Regions from separate parts of the Romboutsia sp. 1001285H_161024_C4 genome, predicted to be linked through region 1. Evidence: a T-box and tRNA genes for the amino acid it is inferred to sense, from the RefSeq annotation. Region 1 holds a T-box; the other holds one or more tRNA genes.
The links. A T-box is a leader RNA that pairs with one kind of tRNA and senses whether it is charged. The one in region 1 lies ahead of I1959_RS09230 (valine--tRNA ligase), so its partner is inferred to be a tRNA-Val.
Positions count from the first base shown of each region.

Region 2: it encodes a tRNA-Val, which carries the amino acid that the T-box ahead of I1959_RS09230 (valine--tRNA ligase) is inferred to sense. The anticodon was not compared.

Region 1 is NZ_JADNAJ010000004.1:215,427-231,978, forward strand. Features, by position in the region: gene I1959_RS09215 (bifunctional folylpolyglutamate synthase/dihydrofolate synthase) at 110-1,420, opposite strand; gene I1959_RS09220 (GNAT family N-acetyltransferase) at 1,535-2,320, opposite strand; gene I1959_RS09225 (PH domain-containing protein) at 2,487-3,110, opposite strand; gene I1959_RS09230 (valine--tRNA ligase) at 3,249-5,915, opposite strand; T-box leader at 6,073-6,379, opposite strand; gene I1959_RS09235 (polysaccharide deacetylase family protein) at 6,466-7,269, opposite strand; gene I1959_RS09240 ([Fe-Fe] hydrogenase large subunit C-terminal domain-containing protein) at 7,296-8,678, opposite strand; gene I1959_RS09245 (FUSC family protein) at 8,792-9,679, opposite strand; gene I1959_RS09250 (nucleotidyltransferase domain-containing protein) at 9,698-10,252, opposite strand; gene gdhA (NADP-specific glutamate dehydrogenase) at 10,466-11,818, opposite strand; gene phoU (phosphate signaling complex protein PhoU) at 12,091-12,744, opposite strand; gene pstB (phosphate ABC transporter ATP-binding protein PstB) at 12,770-13,531, opposite strand; gene pstA (phosphate ABC transporter permease PstA) at 13,554-14,378, opposite strand; gene pstC (phosphate ABC transporter permease subunit PstC) at 14,380-15,303, opposite strand; gene I1959_RS09280 (phosphate ABC transporter substrate-binding protein) at 15,666-16,490, opposite strand.
Region 2 is NZ_JADNAJ010000005.1:230,694-247,245, reverse strand. Features, by position in the region: gene I1959_RS15800 (Gfo/Idh/MocA family protein) at 1-568, shown strand, start outside; gene I1959_RS10705 (Gfo/Idh/MocA family protein) at 598-1,596, shown strand; gene I1959_RS10700 (sugar phosphate isomerase/epimerase family protein) at 1,602-2,459, shown strand; gene I1959_RS10695 (MFS transporter) at 2,527-3,978, shown strand; gene I1959_RS10690 (glycoside hydrolase family 2 protein) at 4,238-6,541, shown strand; gene I1959_RS10685 (glycoside hydrolase family 3 protein) at 6,620-8,347, shown strand; gene I1959_RS10680 (metal ABC transporter solute-binding protein, Zn/Mn family) at 8,746-9,675, shown strand; gene I1959_RS10675 (metal ABC transporter ATP-binding protein) at 9,684-10,406, shown strand; gene I1959_RS10670 (metal ABC transporter permease) at 10,424-11,251, shown strand; tRNA gene I1959_RS10665 (tRNA-Lys) at 11,434-11,509, shown strand; tRNA gene I1959_RS10660 (tRNA-Val) at 11,514-11,589, shown strand; tRNA gene I1959_RS10655 (tRNA-Lys) at 11,671-11,746, shown strand; gene I1959_RS10650 (AAA family ATPase) at 11,878-15,444, shown strand; gene I1959_RS10645 (GTP pyrophosphokinase) at 15,587-16,552, shown strand, end outside.

The DNA of each region.
Region 1 (16,552 bases):
TTTTAGTCCATTTAAATAATATATTGATAAACTATTTTATAATTGTTTTTAAATTTAAAAAGTGCCTTAAAATAGCCATTGTTACTATTTTAAAGCACTTTGTTTTATACTACTCTGCTAACTCTAATGTATTATTTACTATTGTTCTAACTGCTCCTATCATATATAAAGATCCTGCACTTATTATTATATCTTCTTTTTTAGAGTTTCTTAGTGTATAATTGACAGCTTCTTCTATGTTTTCTATTGAAATTACATCGTCCACATATTTAGATATTTTTTCTTTTAAAGCTTCACAGCTTATAGCTCTTGGATTATCTGGAGTTGTTGTTATTACCTTATCAAAATAAGGCATAATTATTTTTAACACACTATCTATATCTTTATCCTCTAACATTCCTATTAAAAGAGTTCCTTTTTTGTCTCCAAAATTTTCACTTATAGATTTAGCCAAAGAACTTGCTCCATCTTCATTGTGTGCTCCATCAATTATAAATATAGGATCTTCCATTAACTTTTCTATTCTACCTGGCCACTTTGTATTTAATAGACCTATTCTAATATCTTCTTCATTTATATCTAAATTTTTAGCTTCTTTTAAGTACTCTACCACACTTAAAGCTAACATGGAATTATTAACTTGATGTTCTCCTATTAACTTTATTTCTAAGTCTTCATATGTTTTATTCATAACCTTACAGCTATATACTTGAGAATTTATATCTGATTTTTTAATTTTCATACTATCAAATGTAACTTCTATATATTTAGCATTTTTCTCTTTACATATATTTTTTATAACATCTTTTACTTCATCACTTTGATCGTATACTATAGCTACTCCATTTTCTTTTATTATTCCACCTTTTTCATAGGCTATTTTAGCAACTGTATCTCCTAATATACCTACATGATCTAAGCTTATAGATGTTATTACACTTACTTCTGATTTGCTTATAACATTAGTAGCATCATATCTTCCACCCAATCCAACTTCTAGCGCTACAAAATCTACATTTTGTTCACAATAATAATAAAATGCCATGGCAGTTACTATTTCAAATTCTGTAGGATATGAATATCCATTTGCCACCATATATTCTATTTTTTCTTTTATTAAGGTAACTATTCTAGCTACATCATCTTCTGGTATATTTTCTCCATTTACTCTTATTCTCTCTGTGAAAGTCTCTAAAAATGGTGATGTATATAATCCAACTTTGTATCCAGCTTCCTTTAATATACTTGTTATAAAAGAACAAGTTGAACCCTTTCCATTAGTTCCTGCCACATGTATTATATTTATCTTATCTTGTGGATTTCCTAATAGTTCTAATAGTTTAGATATATTATCTAGTCCTAACCTTACACCAAACTTGTGAGTTTCTTCTATGTAATGTAATGATTCTTGGTAGTTCATTTATTATCCCCCTTAGTCATTTCTCTTTTGTTATTATTTATCTACTTTTTATTATAGTATATTTTTTACTAATTTAGTTTATAATATGATATTTAATTACATCATAATAATAAATTATTTTTCTACTAACATAGTCCATATTCCAATCTCTTTAAATCCTATCCTACGATATACTCTTCCCGCTTTTGGATTATCATAAAATAGACATAATGTCTTATTGCGTTTAAGTAAATCACTACATAGTTTAGATAAACATTTACCCATATATCCTTGTTCTCTATATTCTTTTTTAGTTGCTACCCCTACAACCATAGCAGATTTACTATTCTCTGCCGTTATTTGTGATATAGTTATTATTTCTTTGTTGTCATTTTCTATATAATAAGATACTGTGCTATTATCTTTTATTCTACTTCTTATTGTATCAACACTATATTCTACAGAAAATTCCTCTATTGTACTTAATAAATCATATATCCTTTGTGCATCCTCTTCGATGCCTAGTTTTATAGTATCATCCCATTTTAAAAGTTTTTTATCATCTTTTAATTCACAAAAATATGTAATTTTTTCTTCGTAATCTTCCAATACATCTTTAAATTTTTCTATTATAGTATCTTTTCCTGATATTATTTTTTTGCCTTTATATTTTCTTATAATATCCTTAAATTCATATACATCTTCATCTAGTTTTTCAATATATGGTATAAAATTATTTGTGTATCTTAATAAAATACCTCTTAAATTGTTATCTTCATCAAACTTTCCCCATACTTCTTGGAAATCTTTATTAAACCCATGCTGTTCAATATCTCCTATTATAAATAAATTTTTACTAGGCTCCTTTACTACATAATCTAAGACTATATTTCTATGTTTATCTTCTAGTTTCAATATCATAGCATTCTCTCCAATCTTAAATATATAGATTATATATATTCCTTTTTTCGGAAATAATATCCTTTAAAATATTTTACATTGTACTTTATCTAATAAATATAAAAGCATAGGTAGTATACCTATGCTCTATAAATCATCAATAACTTTTATAAAATTCTATGAGTTATTAGTTATTTATATATTTTTCAAATACTTCTCCAAAATCTTTATTGTTATATGTATTTCTTAAGTTTTCCATCCAGTTGAAGTTAAACTTAGCTAAGTCTTCTACTATATTTACCGGATTTCCTTCTAGATGATTTCTTGATATTGCATCATTAGCCATCTTAAGTCCATTTATACCATCTTCTACAGATATATAATTTCTGCCTTGTATCATACTTATTTCAACTAGAGCTTTATATAAATCTTTTAACTGTTCTAGTTGTTTTTTATCTACATCTATGCTAAACCTTTCATTACCGAAATTAAACTTTATTTCTATATCTAAATCTACTGTACCTGCAGTTTCTAATGTAACTTCATCTACTCTTTCATAGTAAAATTCATGTCTTTTTACAACCCTTTTCCTACTAACTGCATTTGCTCCATCTACATGTAAAAGGCCTCTATTAGTAAATACGTATTCATCTGATTTTGACTTTATAACAAAGTATATTTTTTCTCCATCTTCATGCATTATGTAGTCGTCTCCATCAACTTTATCAAAATCTTGAGGAGATATAATCTTTCCTATATCTGATAGTCCTAATGTATCGGCTGCCATTCTTCCTAATATATTTTTTGCCATTTTTCTACCTCCTAATATAAATAAGTATTTCAATTCTCTTACTTATATTATAAACTATAATTATCCACTTATCTCAAAGATTTTTCATAACATAATAAAAGAGCTATCTCTATTTAGAGGTAGCTCTTTTTATATAAACTATTTTATTTTAGCTTCTATATTTTCTATTCTTTCAAGAACTGATTTCATCATTTCTTCGAATTTTTCTTTTTTAGCCTTTTCTTCATTAACTAAGCTTTCTGGAGCTTTAGCTAAGAATCCTTGGTTAGAAAGCTTTCCGTTAACTCTCTTTATTTCGCCTTCTAATTTAGCTTTTTCTTTATTTAATCTATCTAATTCTTTAGTGAAGTCTACTAATTCATCAAGTGGTATAAATATTTTAACTCCATCTATAACAACACTTACTGCATCTTCTGGTATACCAGCTTCATTGTCTACTATTTCAACAACTGATGCAGATGCTAATGTTACAAAGTAATCTCTACCAGCATCCATAGCTTCTTTCTTTTCAGCTGTTGGAACTATTATAACTTTAGCTTTCTTTGATGGTGGAACATTCATTTCAGCTCTTACATTTCTTATGTTTCTTATTCCATCCATTGTTAAGTTCATCATTTCTTCTTCTTTAGCCATGTTGTCTTCTTCAGTGTATTGAGGCCACTGAGCCACTACTATACTTCCTTCTACTGTTGGAAGATGAGTGTATATTTCTTCTGTTATAAATGGCATATATGGATGAAGAAGTTTTAATATCTTCTCTAATACATATGTTAATGTATATAATGCTGTTTGTTTAGCAGCTTTATCGTCAGAGTATAATCTTGGCTTAACTATTTCTATATACCAGTCACAGTACTCAGACCACGCAAAGTCGTATATTTTTTGAGCAGCTATACCAAGGTCAAACTTGTCCATGTTGTCGTTAACTTCTTTAACCACATTGTTAGCTCTTGATATTATCCACTTATCAGCTAAAGTCATAGAGCTTTCAACTGATTCTCTAGTTACACCATTCATTATCTCTTCATCTATGTTCATGAATACAAATCTTGATGCATTCCATAATTTATTTGCGAAATTTCTAGATGCTTCTACTCTTTCCATATAGAATCTCATATCATTTCCTGGAGAGTTTCCAGTAGCTAACATGAATCTTAAAGCATCAGCTCCGTATTGGTCTATTACTTCTAATGGGTCTATTCCGTTTCCTAAAGACTTACTCATCTTTCTACCTTCAGAGTCTCTAACAAGTCCGTGGATTAATACATGTTCAAATGGAGTTTCTCCCATACAGAACATTCCTGCAAATGCCATTCTTACAACCCAGAAGAATATTATATCGTATCCAGTTACAAGTACACTTGTTGGATAGTAGTAGTTTAATTCTTCTGTATTGTGTGGCCAACCTAATGTTGAGAAAGGCCAAAGTGCTGAAGAGAACCATGTATCTAATACGTCTTCATCTTGCTTAAATTCATGATGTCCACACTTAGGACAAGTAGTAGGCATTTCTTTAGCAACAACTACTTCTCCACACTCTTGACAGTAGTAAGCTGGGATTTGGTGACCCCACCATAATTGTCTTGATATACACCAATCTCTTATATTTTCTAACCATTGTAAGTAAGTTTTGTCAAACTTATCTGGTACAAACTTTAATTCTTGTTTCTTTAATATATCTATAGCAGGTTTTGCTAATTCATCCATCTTAACAAACCATTGGTCTGATAATCTTGGCTCAACTACTGTATGACATCTATAGCAAGAACCTACATTGTGGTTATGATCTTTTATAGCTATTAAGTATCCAGCTTCATCTAAGTCAGCTATAAGTTGCTTTCTACACTCATATCTGTCCATGCCTTCATACTTACCAGCTAATTTATTCATTGTTCCATCTTCGTTCATTACATTTATCTTTTCAAGGTTGTGTCTTTGACCAACTTCAAAATCATTAGGGTCATGAGCTGGAGTCATCTTAACTGCACCAGTACCGAACTCTAAATCAACATAATCATCAGCAACTATTATTATTTCTCTGTTTACTAGTGGAAGTATTGCTTTCTTTCCAACTAAGTGAGTGTATCTCTCATCTTCTGGATTTACAGCTATACCACTATCTCCAAGCATTGTTTCTGGTCTAGTAGTAGCTATTTCTAAGAATTCGTCACTACCAACTATTGGGTATTTTATATGATAGAACTTTCCATCATGTTCTTCATGTTCAACTTCTGCATCTGATAAAGTTGTTTTACAATCTGGACACCAGTTTATTATTCTGTTTCCTCTGTATATTTGACCTTTTTCATATAACTTAATGAAGAACTCAATAACAGCTTCGTTACATCCTTCATCCATTGTGAATCTTTCTCTATCCCAATCACAAGAGTCTCCTAATTGTTTCATTTGGTCTACTATTTTTCTACCAAATTCATTTCTCCAATCCATAGCTCTCTTTAAGAATTCTTCTCTTCCTAAATCGTACTTAGACTTTCCTTCTTGTTCTCTTATTCTTTCAACAACTTTAACTTCAGTTGCTATAGAAGCATGGTCAGTTCCTGGTTGCCATAAAGCTTCATAACCGTCCATTCTCTTCCATCTTATAAGTATATCTTGTAAAGTATGGTCAAGAGCATGCCCCATGTGTAATTGTCCTGTTATATTTGGTGGTGGAAGCATTATAGTGAAAGGCTTCTTGTTTGGATTTGGCTTAGATTTAAATAATCCATCTTCAATCCACTTTGAATATAATCTTGATTCAAAATCTTTTGGATTATACGTTTTTGGTAAATTAGTGTTTTCCAATTTCATTTCCTCCTCATTTTATTTAAAATTTTATTTTTATTAAAAATTTGTCTTACTAAAATTATTAATAATACAAGTAACTTAATAACTTTATTTTGATTAAAAGTCTTAAACTTATATATTTTATAGTATAAATTAAAAAAGAGCCATTCATCCTTATAAGGACGAAAAGCTCGCGTTACCACCTTAATTCCCAAATTGAACTCATTCATCTCTCAAGAGTTATATTCCGTATTTACTTAGCTACATCTCTTAATCATAACTTCACTAATCTATAATACAGATACTTAATAATTTGGGCTCTTTATGGATTTTAACGATTCCCACCGTCTAAACCTACTGCTAGTTCAGCTTAGAAACTCCAAAGCTACCTTCTGCAAACCTATACTAAGAAGACCTTTCAGCCTATGAGTCTTCATCTCTTTTAGTAGCATTTACATACTCCTCTTTATCATAGTTTTTATCTTATTATTTATTCTTTAATTATATCCAATTAATATTATTATTGTCAATTATTTATAATAATATATGTACTACTTTGATTTTTTAATTAGCTTTGAACATTTCCTTTCCAATAGTTTCGATCTTGTGTATCTTCACTTATTGGTTCTATCTTATAACCTCTTTCTTTTAATACTCTTATAATGTTATCTAAAGCTTCTACAGTTTGTTCTTTTTCATGCATTAGTACTATTAAATTAGATTTATCTCTACCATAATATAATAAACTACTTAAAATATTGTCTGTTGTGGATTTCCAGTCTAGTGTGTCTAGATTCCAATCCCATATTTTATAATTATTTTCTACTAATATATCATAAGATTCTTTAGGCATATAAGGCTTGCTTCCATAAGGCAGCCTTATTAATTTTGATACATCTCCTGTTATATTATAAAGAGTTTCTTGGCAGGTTTTAAATTCATTTAGTGTTGCTTGTGGTGTTTCATAGAGCTTATGTATATCATGAGTTACACTATGAAATCCCATACCATGCCCCTCTTTTTGCATTCTATTTAATTCATCTGGGTGTTTCTTCATATTATCATTTATCATAAAAAAAGTTGCTTTAACTTGATTTTTTTCTAATATGTCTAATATCGAGTTAGTGTATTTAGATGGACCATCATCTATAGTTATATATGCTATCTTCTGTGGTAATAAAACAGGACCTTTTTCTTTTTGTGTTGTAGCTTCGTTTATAGTTTGAGTTAAAGTACTCGTTACTATATAATTTTCTAATAAAGTATATTTTCTATCCTCATCTTCCTTTGGTATATTAAAAATAACTATGCTTAATACAATAAATGCTACTAAAATTATAGCTAAAATTTTGTAATTTTTTTTTATATTCATCCCCCTAATCCCCTTTGTTTATTACTTTATAATCTTATATCTCTGTTAAATAATCCTAACAATTTCTCCCTGTCTTCACTTCTTAGTGTTTCTATTTTTTTCATATCCATTTTTGCTAAAAATTGAATTACATTTATATTTTCAAATGGAGTTTTTATATTTGTTTCTTTAGAATATTCTTGTACAAATGATTTACCTTTTTCTGTTTCTAAAATACGCTTTGGCCCTCCTACACATCCACCTATACATCCCATACCTTCAACAAAAGTTACATCGATGTCTTTATTTATAACTTTTTCAAGCCCTGCTTTGCAGTCTTTAGCTCCCTGAAAAGTAATAGCTTTAAAATTAGCTTTCGGATTTATTTTTTTTACACACTCTTCAATAGATTTACTTACCCCTCCTGCATGAGCATATATTCTTCCAAGAGCTGATGATTCTATTCTATTTTCTTCTACTTCTTTATCCGCTTCTATATCCAAAGCCTTAAATATCTCCTCTAATTCTTTAAATGTTAATACAAAATCTACTGCTCCTTTTATATCTTCTGCTATAGCTTCTTTCTTTTTGGCTACGCAAGGTCCAATAAAAACTACTTTAGCATCTTCGTTTAAAACCTTTATAATCCTTGCACAGGCAATCATAGGAGATACTGACTTAGATATGTTGTCTACAATTTCAGGGTAACTTGACTTTATTAAACTAATCCAAATCGGGCAACAGCAACTAGTTATAAAACATTCTTCTTTATTTTCTTTAATATGATTACAATAATCATAACTTTCTTTGACAGTAAGTATATCTGCTGCTAAAGCTACTTCTATCATGTCTTTGAAACCTACTTTTTTAAGAGCACTTCTTAGCTTACCAGGAGTTACATCATTTCCAAGTTGTCCTACAAATGATGGAGCTACAGTTGCGTACACAGGATGTTTTTTATCTTTTAGTAACTTTAAAATAGGTATGAATTGAATCTTATCAGATATTGCCCCTAAGCTACATTCTCTTATACATCCTCCACATGAATTACATGTATTGTCCTTATTACAATTAATATGCTTCTCTTTTACTAAACATTCCTTTCCATCTTCTTTGTTAACACAATGATTGCACACTTGAGAGATTACTGATATTATTGGTGTGCTTATTTCCTTTGTGCACATAGCTTTATTTAGCATTTCTTTTATTGTTTCATCTATTTTATCTATTGGATCTAGCCCCATAACTATTCTCATTAAATTTAATATGACCTCTTCCCCAAATTCATTATATACGCTTTTATCTAGCACTTTTTTAGGTATATTATCTATATCATCAAATTCCTCACTCCAAATAGCTTTTATAAGCTCATTAAAAAGCTTCATTTTATAAGTATCTAATATTTTCGTATTTAAATTAATTGATTCCATGAAAAATGCCTCCTTAAATACTATATAGGTAATATTTACGAAGGCACTAAATTTTATTTATTAAATTTGTAATTTGAATATATTAAATTAATCTCTAGATTCACTAGATCGTTTTAATATAATTTATATTGATTGTTACTATTAATAGTATGAAGTATTTCTGCTTCTTCTATTATCTTCCTTAGATGATAATTGAATACAGGACTTTTGCTTTCATCTAAATCCCATTCTATTTCTTCTATTTCATAGATATCTCTTAGAATTGTATAATTTTCTTTGCTTAAGTATAGTTTTTTATCTAATAATTCTATTGACTGTACATGGAAATATATCTCTCTACATATAATTATTGTTTCTTCTATTTTTTCTATATCTATATTATCTCTGCTATAATCTAGCTCATCTATCAACTTAGAATAAGAGCCTTCTACTTTCTTTATCTCTTTTTCTAGCTCTTTTATATTAAAACTTCCTTTTTTTAATATCTTAAGTTCTAGAAATTCTTTTGTTAATTTTTCTATAGATTGAAAATCATTTTTTGTAGTATCTAAATAGTCTGGTCTTGCTAATATATAATTAATAAATACCCCTACAACTACTCCTATTGAAGTATCTAACACTCTAAAGAATGAATACTCTGCGGGGCTAGAATTTATAACTCCAAGATGTATAGATAAAAAAGTTACACATGCAACAACTACTGCTTTATTGAGTTTAAACATATTGCATAGATATATTGTAATAATTACTCCAAGACCACAAAGTAATGCATCTCCTGGCTTAATTAGCACAATTAGAAAGCCTATTATACCTCCAAGTATCGTACCTTTTACTCTGTTAAATCCAGCTTTTAGCGAACCTTTAACTGTATCTTGCACTGATACTACACATGCTATGGTTGAGTAAAATGGATTTTGGACAATCATTGAACCTAATACAACACAAACAGCTACACTTAATCCTGTTTTAAAGGTCCTCATGCCGACTTTTTCTAATTTCAAAATTTTCCCTCCAATTTGTTATTTATTTATATTTAATAATTCTATTATTTCATTTTTTATATCATTTGGTAAGTCCTGCTCTAAATTTCTTTTTAATAATTCTTCATGTTTTATACCATTTTTAACTAAGTATTTTTTTATAATAGGTACTCTTCCTTTAGGATCTCCCATAACTAAATATGCTACAAACCAATCTTCTAGAGTGGTTATAGGTATAACTACTTTATCTAAATTTGTTAAATACTTTATAGACTTTTCATCTAGTATAAACTTGTATATAGATTTATTTTCTAACTCTATACTAAAGTCACCCATAAATTCTACTTCTACTCCATCTATATTATACCCAAAAAACTCTTTAGTTCTAAATGGATATTTAGATGGCAAATCTAGACTTTGACCTATATTATCCATAGCCTTTTTTATTTTTTGTGAATCTTTTGCCTCTATTAATATATCTATATCCCTTGGATTTTTTACTAATCCATTAAATTTTAGCATCATAGAACTACCTATAGCCCAAGTACAATCTAATTTATTTAATATCTCTGCAATTTTCTTTAAAATGTCCATATTTTTTAAACTCCTATCTTTATAATATATTTCTTATTAATCATGTTTATAATTAATCCTTATTATTTGTTTATTTTTTAGATTTATATTATAACATGAGAAATATTGATTTATTTTTATTACAAATAAAAAAGAGATATCCAAAAGGATACCTCTCTTTTTTATTCAATGAATTTGAAAAATCTATATTATTTATAACGATATAAGTTTAACTTATATTACACCTTGACTCATCATAGCATCTGCAACTTTTAAGAATCCAGCTATGTTAGCACCTACAACATAGTTTCCAGCATGACCATATTGTTCAGCAGCATTTTTAGATGCTTCAAATATGTTCTTCATTATTACTTGTAATTTTTCTTCAACTTCTTCAAATGTCCAAGATAATCTCATACTATTTTGAGACATTTCTAAAGCAGAAGTAGCAACTCCACCAGCATTTGCAGCTTTAGCAGGAGCAACTAATAATCCTTTTTCTAAGAAATAGTCAACAGCTTCATTTGTACAAGGCATGTTAGCTCCTTCTCCAATTACTTTAGTTCCATTTTCAACTAATATCTTAGCTGATTCTAAGTTTATATCATTTTGAGTAGCACAAGGCATAGCTATATCACACTTAACAGTCCATATTCCTTTTTGACCTTCAACGTATGTAGCACCTTCTTTTCTAGCTACATATTCTTTTATTCTCTTTCTTTCTACTTCTTTTATTTGCTTAACTATACTTAAATCTATACCATTTTCATCTACTATATATCCAGAAGAGTCACACATAGCTATTACTTTAGCTCCATGTTCCATAGCCTTTTGAGCTGCATATATTGCAACATTTCCTGAACCTGATATAACAACTCTCTTGCCTTCAAATGTATCTTTGTGATAGTTTAACATTTCGTTTACAAAGTATACAACTCCAAATCCAGTAGCTTCTTTTCTAGCTAAAGAACCTCCATAAGTTAATCCTTTACCAGTTAATACTCCAGCATCATAAGCATTTCTTATTCTCTTATATTGTCCAAATAGGAATCCTATTTCTCTAGCTCCAACTCCTATATCTCCAGCTGGTACGTCTATATCTTTACCTATGTGTCTATATAATTCAGTCATAAAACTTTGACAGAATCTCATTATCTCATTATCAGATTTTCCTTTAGGGTTGAAGTCAGATCCACCTTTTCCTCCTCCTATTGGTAATCCAGTTAAAGAATTTTTGAATATTTGTTCAAATCCTAAGAATTTTATTATACTTAAGTTAACAGATGGATGGAATCTAAGTCCACCTTTGTATGGTCCTATTGCACTGTTAAATTGTACTCTAAATCCTCTATTTACATGTACTTTTCCATTGTCATCAACCCAAGGCACTCTAAACATTATTTGTCTTTCTGGTTCAACTATTCTTTCTAATATACTTGCATCTATGTATTCTGGATGTTTTTCTAAAACACCTTCTAATGAATGTAAAACTTCTTCTATTGTTTGATGGAATTCTGGTTCTCCATTATTTCTAGCTTTTACATCATCGATAACTTTTTCTATTACTTCTTTAACATTGTTCCCCATTTTTATTAGCCCCCTTTGAAATTGAAAACATTTTCAATTAAATAGTACTCCACTATATCTATAATATCAACACCTTCTAATTTATTGAAATTTTCTGAATCTTCCTTAATTAGGACTATTTAAATTCCCATATAAAAATTATATATATTTTTTTGCTTCCTTTATCTATCTTGATTCTTAATTTGACTAATCTCTAAAATTTTTAATTTATAGCTTATTTGTAAATTAAATCATAAATTATCTCAAATTATAAATAGGATAAAGCTTTTACTTTATCCTATCTCAACCATTTCACCTTTTATAGCATATATTATTTTTTCACATACATTAGTGCTGTGATCACCTATTCTTTCTAAGTACCTTCCTACAAATAAAAGCCTTACTCCCTGATTTATAGTAGTTGAATTCTTATTCATAACTTCTAAGCAATCTACGTGTATTTGTTCGTATAAATTATCTATCTTGTCGTCCCTTTTTGCTATATCATAGCAAAGGTCTTCATCTTCATTTTCCAAAGCTTTATAAATATCATTAAGCATATCAGTACATATTTTAGCTGATTTTGGTATATCAATTAATTCCTTTATATAGGCTTCATCACCTATTTTTAAAGTTTCTTGTGCTATATTAACTGCATAATCTCCTATTCGTTCTAAATCAAGTGCTATATTTCCTAGAGCATATATATATCTTAAATCTTTTGCCATTGGTTGTTTTAATGCTATAAGTTCAATACTTCTATCTCTTATATATTCTCTTAGAGTATCTATCTCATCATCTTCTTTTATTACTTTTTTTGCTCCCTCTAAGTCTTTATTGATCATAGAGTTAATAGAATTATCTACTGCTTCCCTACACCTTTTTATCATTGCTAATGTGTAGTTTTTAAGTGTGTTTATACTTAACTCTAAACTTGTATCAACCATATATTTACTCCTTTTCTTATAAGTTTTATCCAAATCTTCCTGTTATATAATCTTCTGTACGCTTATCCGTTGGAGTTGTAAACATAGTTTTTGTGTCACTAAACTCTACTACTTCTCCAGTTAAGAAGAATGCTGTTTGGTCAGATACACGTGCCGCTTGCTGCATATTATGTGTAACTATTACTATAGTATATTCATCTTTTAAAGACTCTATTAACTCTTCTACCTTTGCTGTAGATATAGGATCTAGCGCTGATGTGGGCTCATCCATAAGTATTACTTCTGGTTTCATAGCTATTGTTCTTGCTATACATATACGTTGCTGTTGACCTCCAGATAGCCCTAGTGCAGATGATTTTAATCTATCTTTTACTTCATCCCAAATAGCTGCCCCTCTTAAGCTTTCTTCAACGATCTTGTCTAAAACTTTTCTATCTTTTATTCCATGTGTACGAGGTCCATAGGCTACATTATCATATATACTCATTGGGAATAAGTTTGGCTTTTGAAATACCATTCCTACCTTAGTACGTAATTTTATTACATCTTCACTTTTATATATATCTTCTCCATCTACCTCTATTTGTCCTTCTATTCTGACATTGTCTATTAAATCATTCATTCTATTTAAAGTTCTTAAAAATGTTGACTTACCACATCCAGAAGGACCTATTAATGCAGTAACCTTCCTTTCTTCTATATTCATATTTATTTTCTTTAATGCTTGATTATTTCCATAATATAAATCTAAATTTTTTATACTTATCTTTGTATTATTTAAACTCATCTTTTACACCTCGTAAAATTTCTTAGTAATTTGCTTTATTTAATTTCTTAGCCACTACTTTAGCTAATGTATTTAATATTAGTACCATTATTATTAACACAATTCCTATAGCTGCTGCTCCTTGTATATCTCCTTTTTCTTTTGTAAGTAAATATGCATGAACTGTTAATGTTCTAGCACTATCAAATATAGTTCCTGGCATTTGTGCAACTGTTCCTGCTGTTAATAATATAGCCGCTGATTCTCCGATAACACGACCCACTGATAATATAACTCCTGATAGTATCCCTGGTATTGCACTGGGAAGTACTACTTTATATAAGGTTTGGAACTTAGTTGAACCTAAAGCTAATGATGCTTCTCTATAACTTTGTGGTACTGTCTTTAAAGATTCCTCTGTTGTTCTTATTATTACTGGCAATATAATTATTGCTACTGTCAATGCCCCTGAAAGTATTGAGTACTTCATTCCTAAGGTAACTACAAAAAATATTCCCCCGAATAATCCATATATTATTGATGGTATACCTGCTAAACTCTCAGTCGCAAATCTTATTATTGTTACTAATCTTCCTTTTTTAGCATACTCTTGTAGATATATTGCTGATAATATACCTATTGGCGTTGCCACTATTATTGATAAAAGTACCATATAAACTGTGGATACTATCATCGGTAGTATTCCTCCACCACCCATTGGCGAATAATCACTAAATAAGAATGATGGATTTATTCCTTTTATACCTTGCATAAATATATATCCGACTATCACAATTAATGTTGTTACTGTAAATGCCGCAGATAAATAAACTGATGTTTTTAATATATTTTCTTTAAATTTTCTCATGCTAATCTACCGCCTTATTCGAAACTTTATTTAACACTATATTTAAGATTAATATAAACGTGAATAATACAACTCCTGTTGCAAACAACATTTCTTGATGTGTCCCAAATGCATATCCCATCTCTAACGCTATGTTTGTAGTAAGTGGTCTTACACTATCCATTAGAGATGATGGCATTACTGGAGAGTTACCTGCAACAAGTATTACTGCCATAGTTTCACCTAATGCTCTACCTATTCCAAGTATAACTGCTGCTAATATTCCTGACTTTGCAGCTGGTAATACAACTTTAAATATTGTCTCTATATTCGATGCACCTAATGCTAATGAACCTTCTTTATATGCTTTTGGTACTGCTCTTATTGCTGTTTCAGATACCGATATAATAGTAGGTAACATCATAATTGCTAAAACTATTATCACCGCCAATAAACTTTGACCTTTTGGTAAATTAAATATGTTTTGTATTGCTGGTACTATAACTGCTAAACCAAATATTCCATATAAAACTGATGGTATACCTGCTAATAGCTCAACTGCTGGAGATATTATTTTAGCTAATTTTTTTGGAGCTAGTTCAGCTATAAATACTGCCGTAAGTATACCTACTGGTACTCCTATTATTAAAGCTCCTGTCGTTGCAATTAATGATGCAACTACCATTGATGAAATTCCAAATTTATCTGCACTTGGTATCCATTTACTTCCAGTTATAAATTCTATAAATGAATAATCTTTAAATAAAAATGGTGTTAAACCTTTATAGAATACAAATCCTATTATTAAAAGTAAACTTGCAACTGCTATTAATGCACTTATCATAAATACGTTCTTAGATATTTTCTCTGCTATATATTTATTCTTGTTGTTGCTATTTTTATTGTCTCTTTGTTCTATGCTTACTATACGAGACTTAACTAACATAAAAATCCTCCTCAAAAATCCTCAATATATTTCTTATTCATTATTTTTTATTATTCCTTACACACATATAGTATTATTTCTAGGTTAAATCCATATTAGATTTCCGTTAACTTGAAGTAAAATAAAAGGCATTTTTTTAACATAGATTTTACTTTTTATATTTTCGTTAAATTTATGTAAAAATTTGCTTAATTTCACCAATGATATATTAGTACACTTACTATGAATACGTCTGTTACTCAATTTGGCAATTTAAAATTAGAAATTTTCATAGATCAGATAATTTCCAATCACTTAGCATATTAAAATAGAAAAAAGACACATAACTATATGTGCCTTTTTTCTTAAAATAATGAGGATATTTATTTTATGCTTATAAGCCCTTCACCTTCTACTATTTTCTGACCTTCTTCACTTAATATGAACTCTACAAATTCATTTCCTTTTTCAGTAATATTTTCTTCTTTACTAACTAGTAAAAATGGTCTAGCTAGAGGATATTTCTTATCCTTAACATTTTCTACTGTTAATTCTTGTCCTTCTACTGTCAATTGTTTTACTTTATCATCAACATATGAAGATGATATATATCCTATTGCATTTTCATTACCTTCTACTGTAGATTTTATATTTCCTGATCCATCACTTATTTGTGCATCTTGAGTTAACTCATCTGCTTCAAATCCAACTATTTCCTCAAAAGCCCCTCTAGTTCCTGATCCATCTTCTCTTGATACTACTACTATTGGAGCATCTTTTCCTCCAACTTCTTTCCAGTTATTTATCTTCCCTGTGTATATATCCTTTATTTGCTCAATACTTAAATCTTTTACTTCATTTGATTTATTAGTAATTACTGCTATAGCATCTAATGCTATTTCAGTTTCCTTTAATCCTGCTTGCTTTTCTTCATCCTTTAAATCTCTAGATGCCATACCTATTTGAGATGTTCCATCTATTGCATTTTTTATACCTGCTGAAGATCCCAATTGCTGAACTTCTATAGATACACCTTCATTCTTACTTTGAAAATCTTGTGCTAGTATCTCTACTACTGGCCCTACTGAAGTTGAACCTGACATTGTAATCTTATCTCCATTTGATTCCGAGCTTGACCCACATCCTACTGCTAAACTTCCTACTAATATTGTACTTGATAATAAAACTGCTATTTTTTTCTTGAACATAATATTCCCTCCATAGGTATTTGATAATTTACTTTAATTTTTATTCATATTTATGCTACAAT
Region 2 (16,552 bases), on a different contig from region 1:
ATGGATATGTGGAATGCCAACTAAAGTAAGAGCTAACTTACAATTTGGTTCTCACAGAAATATAGCTGTTGAAGATGATGTAACTGCTTTTGTTGAATACGAAAACGGAGCTACTGGAACATTTATAACTTGTACACATGACATATTAGGAACTGATAGATTTGAAATACACGGGGATAAAGGTAAGATAGTAGTTGAAGGAAGTAAGAAAGTAACAGTTAAGAGAATGAAAGAAAGCGAAAATGAATTAAACAAGAGATTAACTTTTGCTGATGTTGCAAATCTTTTCAGAGGAGAAGGTATGGGAGATTTATTCGAAGTTGAAGAATTTGAAATACCAGATCAATGGGGAGTTCAACATATAAATGTTATGATAAACTTCACTGAAGCTATATTAGAAGGTAAAAAATTATTAGCACCAGGAACAGATGGTATAAATGGAGTTATATTATCAAATGCAATGCACTTATCAAGCTGGACAGGAAAAGATATAGAATTACCATTTGATGAAGATTTATACCTAGAAGAATTAAACAAGAGAAGAGAAGCTGAAAAAGCTAACGCATAAATAAAAATAGGAGAAAGAAGGGAAAATATATGGCACTAAGAATAGGGATTATAGGTCTAGGAGATGTTTCTATGGTTCATCTTCATGCAATTAAATCAAATAAAAATGCAAAGCTAGTTGCAGTATGTGATATAGATGAAAATAAAAAAGATTTAGTAAAAGATGCTAAATTTTATACAGACTATAATGAGATGATTAAAAATGAAAACTTAGATTGTGTTCATATATGTTTACCACACTACCTTCACTATCCTGTAACTAAAGAAGTGGCTAATCTAGGAGTTAACATACTCCTAGAAAAACCACTTTGTTTAAACGCGAAAGAAGCTAATAAATTTAAAAAATTACATGACAATACAGATTCTAATATTTGTATATGTCTACAAAATAGATACAACAAAACAACAAAGCACTTATTAAATATAGTAAATTCTAAAGAATATGGAAAAGTAATTGGTATAAAGGGGATAGTTACTTGGAGTAGACCAAAAGAGTATTATGACATAAAGCCATGGAGAGGTAGTATGAAGTTAGCTGGTGGTGGAGTTATGATAAATCAGTCTATACATACATTAGATTTAATGCAATTATTAGGTGGAAAAATAGATTCTATAAAAGGTCAGGTTAGTAACTTATTAGATTATGATATAGAAGTTGAAGATACAGCTAGTGCTAGTATAAATTTCTCAAATGGGGCTAAAGGGTTATTCTTTTCAACAATAGCATATTGTGACAGCTCTAGTGTTGAGATACAGGTAATACTTGAAAAGGGTAAATTTACTATAAAAGATAGTAAATTATATAAATCAGTAGGTGGAGAAAAAGTTTTAATAGTAGAAGATGATAAACTTAGTGGAAGTAAGCATTATTATGGAGCTAGCCATAAAGAAATTATAAATGATTATTATAATTGCTTAATAAATAACACTAAAGATTATATAACTATAAATGACGCCATACCTTCTATAAAAATTATAGATAGTATAAGAACTTCATCTAAGGATAATAAACAAATATTATGGGGGTAAATAATATGACAAAACCAACAATAGGCGTTCAAATGATGATGCTTAGAGAAAAAGTACAAGAAATGGGTATAACTGAAACTTTCAAAAGAGTTAAAGAAATAGGATTTTCAACAGTAGAATTATCTCAAATACCTATGACTGAAGAAAATGTATCTGAAATAAAAAAATGTTTAGATGAGCTAGATATGAAAGTATGCGCAACTAGTGCAGCTATAAAGTCTTTAATGCCTTCTATTAAAATGGAAAACTTAAGAGATGACTTTGACAAAATAGTATCAGATACTAAAGCATTAAATTGCAAATATATAAGAGTAGGAATGATATCATTTGATTGTTTAGGATCAAAAGAAAAGATAATTGAGTATACTAAAGAATTAAATGAATTTGGTAAAAGATTAAAAGAAGAAGGTCTAGAACTTTATTATCATAATCACCATGTTGAATTTGCTAAATATGATGGTGAGTATATAATGGATATAATGGCTAAAGAAAGTGACCCAGAGTATTTAGGATTTGAGCTTGATGTTCATTGGTTACAAAGGGGAGGAGTAAATCCATTAGAGTGGATAAAGAAACTAGAAGGAAGAATAAAGATAATACATATAAAAGATTATAGAATAGCCCAAACTATAGACTTATCAGGTGGAATGGAACAAATAATGACAAATATGGCATTAATGGTTCAATTTGCTGAAATAGGAGAAGGAAACTTAGACATAAAAGCTATAATAGATTTAGCTGGAGAAACAGGGGTTGAACATATATTTATAGAGCAAGATGATACATATGGAAAAGATCCATTTGAAAGCTTAGAAATAAGTGCAAGAAATTTAAAAGCATTAGGATACGAAGATAGATTTTAATTAGTAATTTTTTTTAAAGATTGGGAAAACAATTTCAAAGATTTAATAATCGAAAGGGGAATAAAAAGTGTCTAACGTATCAAAACAACAATATAATAGTGCTAAATTATGGCAAATAGGACTTTTCGCTTTAAATAATACTGCCACAAATGTAATAATGTCTATAATGACTTACTTGGCAATATTTAGTCAAAATATACTAGGTATAGCTGCGGTAACTATAGGGGTAGTTATAACATCTATGAGAATATTTGACGGTATAACAGATCCAATAATAGGATATATGATAGACAAGACTGAAACTAAGTTTGGTAAATATAGACCATTTATGCTAGTTGGAAATATTATATTATTAATAACTGTGTATTTAATATTCGGAGTAGTACCAAACCTTAGTAAATCAATGAGATTTCCGGTACTTTTAGGAATATATGTAATATACATAATAGGATACACATTCCAAACAGCTTGTACAAAAGCAGCACAAGCGTCATTAACTAATGACCCTAAGCAAAGACCATTATTTACAATATTTGATTCAATATATAATAGTATATTATTTTCAGTATCAGCATTAGTAATAACTTCTATATTACCTCCAATGTTTGCTGATGGATATGAAAATGGTTTATTAAATCCTGAAATGTGGAAGATGGCAGCAATAATATTTGGTGGAACTTCATTTGTAATGACAATACTTGCAATTATAGGTATATCAGGGAGAGATAAAAAAGAATTTTACGGTGTCGGAAGTGCAGCAAATCAAGTTAAGTTTAAAGATTACTGGCCAATAATAAAGTCAAATAGAGCTATACAAATGCTAGTTATAGCAGCTTCAACTGATAAGTTAGCAAGCACTCTTGCTAATGCAACTAAGATGTATTTATTTGGTAACGTATTGATGAATATTAGTTTACAAGGTGAGATGAGTGTTATAACAACTCCAGTAACAATAATTATAACAATAATTGGAGTTAGATATGCATCAAAACTTGGGCAAAAGAAAGCTTTTGTTGCAGGTACTTGGTTAAGTATGGCAATGTTATTTGCAATGATTATAATACAACCATTTGATAATGTATCTATGACTAATATAAATTTAAATACTATACTATTCTTATCTATAACAATACTTCAAGGTGCATTTGCAGGGATATCAGGAAATATAGTTATACCAATGATAGCAGACTGTGCAGACTATGAAACATATAGAACTGGAAAGTTTGTTCCAGGTATGATGGGTACATTATTCTCATTTATAGATAAGTTAATATCATCATTTAGTTCAACATTACTTGGAGTAGGGCTTGCTATAATAGGTATGGCAAATGCAGTAATAGTTCCAAATACTCCAGCAGATACTAAGTTTTTCTGGTTAATAATGACGTGTATGTACATAGTACCAATATTTGGACATATAGCATCTATAATAGCTATGAAATTCTATCCATTAGATGCAGCTAAAATGGCTGAAGTTCAAAGTGGATTAAACAGTATAAAAGAGAAACAAGGTGCTTAAGGTTAAATTTTATTTGAGTGTTTTGTAAACATATTAATTTAAGTTTAAAGTAACGTATTTTAATCATAAAGAATCTCATGTAGTGATATATGAGATTCTTTGTGATTTTATTTATAATAAAAAAGAAGGTTTAGTAATAGAATTTGAAAAGTCGTTAAGTTAACCTGTAAAATAAAATTAATACTAGTATACCAATAAACCAAAATATATGATATACTAGTATTAATCTTAGGAAAATGTTTTACAAAGGGGAGATATTATGAGAAATATTATTAACATCAATGACAATTGGAAATTTGTAAAAGAAGATATTAAAGAAGCTTATATAAAAGACATTAATTTAAGCACTTGGGAAAATATAAGCATCCCCCATACTTGGAATGCTATAGATGGAATAGATGGAGGCAATGATTTTTATAAGGGAGCTTGCTGGTATAGAAAAGAGATATTTATAAATAAAGAATATGAAAATAAGAAAATATATATAGAATTAAATGGATCAAACAGTATAACAAATGTATACTTAAATGAAAAACATTTAGGAGAGCATAAAGGAGGATATTCTACTTTTAGATTTGATATAAGTGATGTAGTAGAATATGGAAAAGTCAATACAATAGCAATTAAAGTAGATAACTCTATAGTTGATGATGTATATCCTATATGGGCAGATTTTACATTCTATGGTGGTATATACAGAGATGTTAATCTAGTTGTTACAGATAAAACTCATTTTGAATTAATGAATGAAGGTTCTTTAGGAGTATATGTGTCACAAGATAATATAACTAAAGAAAGTGCAAGCATAACTGTAAAATCAATAATAAAAAATGATTGTGAAAAAGAAGAAGCTATAAAATTATGGATAGATGTATTAGATAAAGAAGGAAATATTGTAAAATACAATGCAAAAGATATATTATTAAACCCAAATGAATCTAGGGAAATATCACTACCAATAAATATAGAAAACCCTATACTATGGCATGGGGTAAAAAATCCATATTTATATAATGTAAAAGCATACATAATGAAAGATAATGATGTATTAGATGAATTAATAATACCAACAGGGTTTAGATACTATAGATTTGATGCTAAAGAAGGATTCTTCTTAAATGGAGAACATATGAAGTTAAATGGTGTTTCTAGACATCAAGATAGAAAAGATAAAGGTTGGGCACTAAGCAAAAAGGATCATGAAGAAGACATGAAACTTATAAAAGAAGTAGGTGCTAACTCAATACGTTTGGCTCATTATCAACACGATCAATACTTCTATGATTTATGTGATAGAGAAGGTATGATAATATGGGCGGAAATACCATTTATATCAGTTATGTCAAAGACTGATTTAAAAGGTGAAAATGCTAAGAGCCAATTAGTTGAATTAATACGTCAAAACTATAACCATTCAAGTATAGTTATGTGGGGAGTACAAAATGAAATACAAATAGGTGGTATAACTGACGAGCTTAGAACTCTAGTTAAAGAACTTCACCAACTAGCTAAAAAAGAAGATAGTACTCGTTTAACTACTCAAGCACAAGTTATGATGGTTGAAAATGAAGATGAGTTTCATAATTATACAGACATAATGGCTTATAACAAATATTATGGATGGTATCAAGGTGAAGTTGAAGAATTTGCTCAATGGTTAGATGATTTTAATAAGGTAAATCCAGATACTTGTATAGGTATATCAGAATATGGTGCAGAAGGAATAATTAAGTATCATACAGATAATCCACAAGTAAAGGATTATACAGAAGAGTACCATGCACTATATCATGAAAAAGTAATGAAGATATTTAATGAAAGAAAATTTGTATGGGGTACATACGTATGGAATTTCTTTGACTTTGGTTCTGATTTTAGAGATGAAGGTGGAGTTAAAGGAAGAAATAATAAAGGTTTAATAACATTTGATAGAAAAGTTAAAAAAGACGCATTTTATATGTACAAATCACTTTGGTCAGATGAAAAATTTATTCATATAAATAGTAAAAGATATATTGATAGAGAAAATAAATTTATAAATGTCAAAGTATACTCTAACTTAAATGAATTAACTTTATTTGTAAATAACGAAGAAGTAGCTACATTAAATTCAAATCATATATTTAACTTTGAAAATATAGAGTTAGTAGATGGACAAAATGAAGTAAAAGTAGTGGCAAAGAGTGAAGGCAAAGTTTACACGGATTTTGCTATATTTAATAAAGTAGATGAAAGAAATTCTATTTATGACTGTCCAGAAGATAAAGGTGGAGTAGTTACAAATTGGTTTAATGATGATAAAAACAAGTTTGATGATGTTGAAATTAAAGAACTTAATATTACAGATGATGTATATTCAACAAAATGTAAATTTAAAGAATTAATGGCCAATGAAGAAACTAAATCTATAATTGAAAAATATTTTGGACAAATGCTAGAGGGCCCAACTGCAGGTATGTTAGAAGGTATGACAATTGATCAATTAGCAGAATTAGCAGGTGGTCAGATAAGTGATAAATTTATATACGTATTAAATTCAGAATTAGTTAATATTAAAAAATAGTAATCAAATAAGGTATATAAATTTTATATACCTTATGATTATAAATCTAAAAAGACATTTATCAAAAGGGGGATTAAAATGAAAATAGATTTAAAAGCAAAACCATTTTACTTAGAAGATGAGGATATCAAGTGGGTAGAAGATACATTAGCGGGATTATCTTTAGATGAAAAGATAGGACAAGTATTTGTAGATATGCTTTGGAATAACAATGAAGAAGAGATAAAAGAGCGTATTAATAAATATGGCATGGGAGGATTTAGATATTCTAATATGTCAGCTGATAAGTTATATGAACAAAATATGACTATACAAAATACTAGTAAAATACCAGCACTAATAGCAGCTAATATAGAAGCTGGAGGAGATGGTGGTATTGGTGGTGGAACACATATAGGATACCATGTAACAATAGGGGCTACACAAGATAAAGAAAATGCATACAAATTAGGATATTATGGATGTAAGGAAGCAGCTGCTATAGGATGCAACTGGACTTATGCACCTATAGTTGATATAAATAAAAACTGGAGAAACTGTGTTGTATCTAGCCGTTGTTTCTCAAGTGATGCAGATGTTGTACTTGAAATGTCAAAAGAATATTTAAGAGGTGCAAATGATGCAGGTCTTGCTTGTTGTATGAAACATTTCCCAGGAGATGGATTAGATGAGCGTGATCAACACATAGTTACAACTAATAATATGATGAGTTGTGAAGAGTGGGATAATGAATTTGGTAAAGTATATAAGGGAATGATAGATGCAGGTGTTGAATCTGTAATGATAGGACATATAAGACTTCCAGAATACTCAAGAAAGTTAAAGCCAGGCATAAAAGATAATGAGATAATGCCAGCTACTATAGCACCTGAATTATTACAAGGATTACTTCGTGAACAATTAGGATTTAACGGATTAATACTTACTGATGCAACTCATATGGTAGGACTTACTTCTATGATAAGAAGAGAAGATATGATACCTACAACAATAGCATCAGGATGCGATATGATACTTTATTATAGAGATAAAGATGAAGATGTTGAAGCTATGAAAAAAGGACTTGAAAATGGAATATTAACTCATGAGCGTTTAGATGAAGCTGTTACTCGTGTACTTGCATTTAAAGCTATGTTAAAATTACATAAGAAAAAAGAATCAAATACATTAATGCCACCAAAAGAAAATTTATCTGTTATAGGATGTGAAAAACACTTAGAAGTAGCAAAAGATGTAGCAGATAAAGCTATAACTTTAGTTAAAAACACTAAAAATCAACTACCAATAACGCCAGAAACTCACAAAAGAATAATGCTATATACTGTAGACTCAACAGGGTTTGCATCTAAAGTATCAATGGCAGGAACAGGTAGCTTACAAGATAAAGTGAAAAATGAGTTAGAAGCACAAGGATTTGAGGTAGAAGTATTCGATCCAAATACATCTTTAAATGGAAAGCAATTATTAGCTATGACTCCAATAAAAGATTTTGTTGATAAGTTTGATGCAGTAATGCTGTTTGTAAATGTACAAGGATTCTCTCAAAGTAATGTACGTCGTATAACATGGGCTATGCCAATGGGTCCAGATATTCCTTGGTATGTTACAGAACTACCTACAGTATGTGTATCTGTAAATAATCCATTCCACTTAATAGATGTACCAATGGTACCAACATATATAAATGCATATACAGATAATGAAAATACTATACATCAAGTAATACAAAAGATAATGGGAAAATCTGAATTTAAAGGCGTAAGCTCAGTTGATGCATTCTGTGATTCTTGGGATACTCGTTTATAATTTTAATATAAATACTAAAATAAGAAATAAGCTATTTAATTAGCATAAAATATAAAAAAGCTATAAACTATAGGAATTAAAAACCAGAGTTTATAGCTTTTTTATGTATGTATTTCTTATATATAAATTAAATTAATATAAATTATAATAGATTATAAAATACATGAATAAAGTATATATAGGAAGATTTTAAAATTTTAAATATATATATAAAATCAGTTGATATAAACATCTATTATTGTTATTATAAATAACATAAAATGTAATATATTGACTAAATGAGTAAAAAGTTATAAAATATTCGATAATGATATTTATTATCAATTAAAAATGGTATAGATTAAATAAATAATATTTTGGATATAATTATAAAGATTTACATATGGAAGGAGAAATATATGAAAAAAATATTACTAGCATTATTATCAGTAATAACAATGATAAGTGCTGTAGCTTGTTCTAGTGGTAATAATACAGCTAAAGACAATGGGAAAATAAATGTTTACACAACAGTATTTCCTATATACGATTTTACAAGAAATATAGGAAAAGATAAGATAAATATAAATTATGTAGTTCCACCAGGAGTAGAACCTCATGACTATGAAATAACGCCAAAGCTTATGAAAGATATTCAAAATGCTGATTTACTTATAAAAAATGGATTAGGATTAGATAGCTTTGCAGATAAAATAAAAAGTGAAAATAAACTACAGATAGTAGATGCAAGTGAAGGTATAAAACCACTTACTTATGATGAAGAACAAAATCACGAAAAAGAGAATCATGAATCTCATAATCACGGGCAGTATGATCCTCATGTATGGTTAAATGTAGATTTAGCTATGAAAGAATGTGAAAACATAAAAAATGCTTTAATCAAAGCAGACGAAAAAAACAAAGACTATTATGAAAAAAATTATAATGAATATATAGAAAAGTTAAAAAAGCTAAAAAGTAATTATGATGAAAATTTAAAAGACAAAAAAAATAAGAGTATAATAGTATCTCATGGCGCTTATGGATATTTATGTGATGAATATAAAATAAATCAAATATCTATAACAGGAATTAGTCCAAATCAAGAACCATCTCTTAGCAAAATAAGTGAAATAGCTAACTATGCAAAAAAGAATAATATAAAATACATACTATTTGATGGTCTTGTAAATCCAAATGTAGCAAAAACTATAGCAGATGAGGCTAATATAAAAACAACAGTGCTATATTCAATAGACAATATAAGTAAAAAGGATTTTGACAATAATAAAGATTACATATCTTTAATGAATAAAAACTTAGAAACACTAAATTTAGTTTTAAAGTAGGGATAAATATGGATAAAGTAATTAAATTTAACGATGTAAGCTTTGGATATGAAGATAAAGTTATATTAGATAATATAAACTTAAATATAAATAAAGGTGATTACATAGGTATTATAGGGCAAAATGGTGTTGGTAAAAGTACTTTGCTTAAGCTTATGATAAATAAATTAAAACCAGTTAAAGGAAGTATTGACTTACTTAATAAAAATATAAATAACTTTGATGAATGGAATAAAATTGGTTATGTAGACCAAAAATCAAATTCATTTTCTAGTTCATTTCCTATAACAGTAGAAGAAGTAGTATCATTAAGTTTAGTATCTAAGGTAGGTTTGTTTAAAAGAGTAAGTAAAAAATACAAAAAAGAAGTTGATGAAGTTTTAAAATTAGTAGGAATGTATGAGTATAAAGATAGACTAATAGGAAGTTTATCCGGAGGTCAACAACAAAAAGTATTTATAGCTAGAGAACTTGTAAAATCACCTGAAATACTATTTTTAGATGAACCAACAGTTGGAATAGATGTAAACGGACAAAAAGAATTTTATAAAATACTAAAAGAGTTAAATGAAAAATTAAATTTAACTATAATAATAGTATCTCATGATTTATTTATAGTAAAAGAAGAAGTTAAAAAATTAGCATTAATAAAAAATAAAAAAATAGAATTAATAGAAAATAGCAAAAAAGATATAGATGAATCTATAATGCTTAATTTATTTAGTAGTTAAAGTGGGGAGGCAATATTTTGGAAATTTTTCAATATGATTTTATGGTAAGGGCACTTACAGCTTCCTTAATAGTTGGGCTTATATGTCCATTAATGGGAATGTTTATAGTATTTAAAAAATTATCGTTAATAGGAGATAGTCTGTCACATATAGCACTATCAGGTATAGCATCAGCTACTATAGTAGGTGTAAATCCTTTAATAGGATCTCTAGTAGCATCAAGTATAGCAGCTATAATAATAGATAGATTAAGAACTTATTTAAAGGAATATGCTGATTTGTCAATAGCTATAATAATGGCTTTAGGAGTTGGAATATCAGGTATACTTATAAGTATATCAAATACAAACTTTGATTTATTCTCATTTATGTATGGAAGTATAGCTACAGTAAGTAGTGAAGATATAAAAATAATCATTATGGTAGCAATTATAATTATTTTATTTGTAAGTTTATTATTTAAAGAATTATTATATATAACATTTGATGAGGAAAATGCAAAATTTTCTAAAATACCTGTAAAACTTATTAACACAATATTTATGATATTAGTTGCAGCAAGCATAACAATAACACTTAGAATAGTTGGGGTATTATTAGTATCATCCCTTATTTCAATACCAGTAGCTACAAGCTTAAAAGTAGCAAAAAGTTTTAAACAATCAATATTTTATTCAGTATTATTTGGTGAGATAGCTATAATAAGTGGGGTATTAATATCTTTTTATTTAGACATAGCACCAGGAGGAACTATTGTTATAATAAGTGTATTAGAGCTTTTAGGAGTAACTGTATTTTCAAAGTTAATAAATTCTAAACATAAAAAAATAGTATTAAACAAATAATAAAAGAGTAGGTTACTACTCTTTTTAATTTTTAAATTTAAAATAATTCTAAAAAAGTAGAAAAATCAACAGATATAGAAAAAAATAAAATATAATTTGAAAAAATATACAAAAAGTGTTGACGAAACAAAAAAAAACGAATATAATAATATTTGTGGTTGAGAGAAGTAAACAAAACAAATGACCCATTAGCTCAGTCGGTAGAGCACCTGACTTTTAATCAGGGTGTCCCGCGTTCGAGTCGCGGATGGGTCACCACTTTGGGATTATAGCTCAGCTGGGAGAGCACCTGCCTTACAAGCAGGGGGTCACAGGTTCGAGCCCTGTTAATCCCACCAAAACTTATAGTTATTTAGATAGTAGAGCAGATAACTTGCAATGAGTAAGTTGCTGTAAGCTTATGTTATTAAATTATATAAGACCCATTAGCTCAGTCGGTAGAGCACCTGACTTTTAATCAGGGTGTCCCGCGTTCGAGTCGCGGATGGGTCACCAGTTTTGAAACCTCATAGATATCTATGAGGTTTTTTTGTAAAAAAAATTATATTATATATATAAAATATAATTTTTGGGGTAAGAATATCTTAAGGCTATAAAAAATAATAAAACATTGAAGGGTGAATCATATGGAGAATGAACAAGACTTTATAAAACAAAAATTTAGTTATATAGAAAGAAAATTAAATAGAGAGCTTATAGGGCAAAAAAAATTTATCAAGGAAATATGTGAGTATTTTGAAGAAAAATTTATAAACAAAGAAAAAGGAATATTATTTTTAATAGGGGATAAAGAAACTGCTAAAAAAACTAGTGTAAGAAGGATATTTGAATACCTAAATAATTCAGATTTTATAGATAATACACATATACAAGAAATAGATTTAGCATCATATAATTTTAATTTAGGATATAGCGCATTTTTAACAGATTTATATGAAAAACTAAGTAGTGATTCTTCTTGTATACTATTTAAAAATAGTGAAAAAGCTAGTGAAGATATGCTAAATGTATTATCAAATGTATATCCAAATACTTGCTTAAACTTAGACAATAATTACATAATAAAAAATAAATTTTTAATACAAGCAAATGATGAAGATGAGGATACTATAAACAATATAGTTTGTCATAATAAGTTCTTAGTATATACAACTAATGATGAGAAGTTTAATATAGAAGAACACTTTACTAAGTCATTTAGCAATAACATAGATAAAGTATTATATACTAAGCCTCTTAATAAGGAGGAAAGAAATAAAATAGTAAAAAGAGAAGTTCTAGAAACTATAAAAATAAAAGAAGAAAATCACAACGTAAAAATAGTATTAGATATTAAAGAAGATGATCAAAGCGATGAATACTTTGGAATTTGCAAATACTTACAAGAAACATATAAAAAAGATTCAAATTTTGGAATTAGTGAATATGTATCTTACAAGCTATGTAAACCCTTAACAAACTTGATTTTAAAAGAAAATATTAAAGAAAATAGTACAATATTAATATATGTAGATAATGACGAAATATATTGCAACATAAAAAATGAAATATTCTCACTTAGTGATTATTCAACACCTACATTAGAAGAAGTTGAATACAAATTAAATTCTATTATAGGAATGAAAGATTTAAAAGAATTTTTAACAAGCGTTAAAAACAACTACAAAGTACAAAAAATTAGGGAAAGACTTGGACTAAAAACATCTAATATATCATTAAATATGATATTTGCAGGTAATGCAGGAACAGGTAAAACTAATGCAGCTAGAGTAACTTTTGAATATTTAAATGCACTAAATATATTATCTAAAGGTATATATAGGGAAGTTAGTAAAGCTGATTTTGTAACAGAAAACCCAGCAGAAACAGCTAAAAGAACTATAGATATAATAAATTCTGCTATGGGAGGAGTATTATTTATAGATGAAGCATACTCACTATGTGAAAGTGATGATGATAAAGTAGGAAAAGAAATAATAGATGCATTATTAAAAGGTATAGAAGATAATAGAGATGATTTAGTTGTAATACTTGCAGGATATGAAAAAGATATGGATGAATTTTTAGCATTTAATCCAGGTCTTAAATCAAGATTTTTAAACACTATACATTTTGAAGATTATACTCCGTATGAAATGTATGAGATAGCTTTAAATATTGCAAAATCAAAAGGATATAGAATAGCAAAAAACGTTAAAAATGAATTAATAGACTTATTTGCGAAAAATCAAATAAGTGGTAAAAATGATTTAGGTAATGCTAGATTTGTAAGAAATATAGTTGAAAATGCTATATTAGATGCATCTAAAAAGTATATAAATGATAAAAGTAAGGAAATAGATTTGCTAGAAAGAGACAATTTCAACTTTAAAGCAAAAGCAAAATTTAATTTAGAAGAAAGACTAAGCCAAATAGTAGGTTTAAATGAAGTTAAAAGCTTACTTAGAAACCAATATAAGCTTATAGTTGCACAAGAGAAGAGAAAAGCAGCGGGAATAGATACTAAAATAGAGCAAAACTTAAATATGGTGTTTGTAGGTAATCCAGGAACAGGTAAAACTAGTATAGCAAGATTAGTATCAGAAATGCTAAATAGCATGGGTCTTTTAAAGGTAGGTCAGATGATAGAAACGGATAGATCAAGTTTTATATCAGAGGTACCAGGTGAAACTAGTAAAAAGACTGAAGAAAAGTTTAAAGAGGCTATAGGAGGAGTTTTATTTATAGATGAGGCCTATACATTAGCTAATGATTCATTAGGTAGAGAGGCTACAGAAACACTTCTTAAGCTTATAGAAGACTATTCTAAAGAGGTTGTAGTAATACTTGCAGGATATGAAGAAGAGATGGAAGATTTCTTTGATGTTAATATAGGATTAAAATCAAGATTCCCAATTTGGACAACTTTTGAAGATTACAACCCAAATGAACTATTAGAAATGGCTATTAATTTAATAGATTCAACAGGATTCAAATTATCTAAAAATGCATATGTATCTCTTAAAAAAAGCTTTGAAGATATATATGAAGAATCAGATTCTACATCAGGAAATGGTAGAATGGTTAGAAATTATGTAGAAAATCTAATAAGAAATCAAAGCATAAGAATAGCAGAAGAAAACATAAGCACCTATGAAATGAATCTAATTACAACTAAAGATATAGAAAAAATTAAAGTATCAGAGTATGAGTTTGATTTAGAAGAAAAACTTAAATCTCTTAAAGGAAATGAAAAAGCAAAAGAATTTTTAAGAAATGAATATAAACTTATTAAAATACAAGAAAAGAGAGTAAAACTAGGCAAAAAAAATAATAGAAATAAGTATAGTAACATAGTATTTACAGGAAATGTAGGAACAGGTAAAAAATCTATTTTAAACATATTAGCAGAAATGTATTACTCAAGGGATATGATAAAGTCTAAGAATATAGTAGAAATTGATATAAGAGAAATAATAGGTGAAATAAATAGTGGCTTAAAATTAGAAGATATACTAAATAAATCTTTAGGTAAAATAGTATTAATAGATAAGGCTCACTTATTATTAGATATTAATAATTACAAAGAAATAATTTCTATACTTTTAAAATTTATAGATAACAATAAAAATAAAATAAAAATAGTTTTATCTGGCCAAAAAGATAAAATGAAAGAATTAGTTTTATTAAATGAGTCTTTAAATTATAGATTCCCTATATGGTTAGACTTTGAGGACTATACAAATATTGAATTATATGAAATATGCCTAGACATATTAACTAATAAAGGATTTATATTAAGTAAAGAATCAAAAGACAGCTTAAAAGAAGTGATCTATAGTCTTTACGAAAATGATAATTTAAAGCTTAGAAATAGTCTTATGATAAAAAATTATATAGAAAAATTAGTAAGAGTTCAAAGTGTAAGGGTATATGACAACAATATATTACAAAGAGATATAAATAATATAGAAGTAGAAGACATAATAAGTAGCAAAGAAATATTTGTAAATGAAAATACATTTATAAGTAATAATGTAGAGCCAATTGCTGATAATAATTTAAAAGAGAATTATAAAATTAATAACTCTAATGAAAATTTATCCTATGATGTAGGAAATGAATTATTAAAGATAAAAAATTTATACGACTTAGGTGTAATAGATGAAGTAGAATTTAAAATACTTAAGGGAAAAATAATAAATAATATATAATGTATGCTAAAAATGAGTATTTACTAAATTTATTTAAAATACTCATTTTGGTATAAGTATACAGTAAAATTTAAAAAGGACATTTGATAAATGTCCCTTTTTTGTGTAAAATTTAAGTACTAAAAAGAAATAGGAGAATATTATGAGCCTTAAAGAATTTGAATTTATAGACGAGTCAATTGATTTATTAAACTCCTTAGCACCTACATTAAATATGCTATCAAAAGAACTAGAGAACTATTTTGAAAATATACTTGAATCTAGTGACCAAGAATATTTAAATGTTAATTCAAGAGTAAAAACAGAATATAGTTTAAGAGAAAAAATAATAAGAAATAGATATTTAAAAAGATATGAGACACCACAAGAGCTTATACATAATCTATCAGACTTAATAGGTGTAAGACTAGAGTGTAGATTTATAGAAGAAGAGAAATTAATATATAAAGTATTAAAGTCTTATTTTGATACTACAGATGATAATATATATTTTTATAATAAAAGTAATGACAAGGTTAAGATAAGGCTAGATAAAGAGCAGCCACGAAAACAAAAAAATGGATTTGAAATATATAGAATAAATGGTTTATTTACATATGGAAAAAACAAAATAAATTTTGAAATACAGATAAAATCCATGGTAAATATATTTTGGAGTGATATAGAACATCAAGTTATATATAAAAATAATACTTATGTAATGGTAGATAAATTTTTAAGTGATGTTATGGCATCAATAAAAAATAATCTAGCAATGATAGACAACCAGCTTTTATCTGTTTATAAATCTTTTAATGAAAACACTTCAAAAGATAAAACATTAAAGCAAAAGTCTATGGAAAAGTTTTTAGCTAAAATTGCATATGATACTTTTGCTGAAAAAATGGAAAAAGATATAGGATTTATAGTAGATTTTAAAAAGCCTTGTGAAACTATTATAAACTATTCATTTAATAAGAATAAAGATGGCTTAGATATAAGTGAAGATACAACAATACAAGGTCTTATGAGGCTAAATGAGATAGCCAAGAAAGATATAGACTTTAACTCTAAAATAAAATTTGGTAAAAGCCCTGAATTTGAAGATGAATTTTGTGAAAAACTAGGT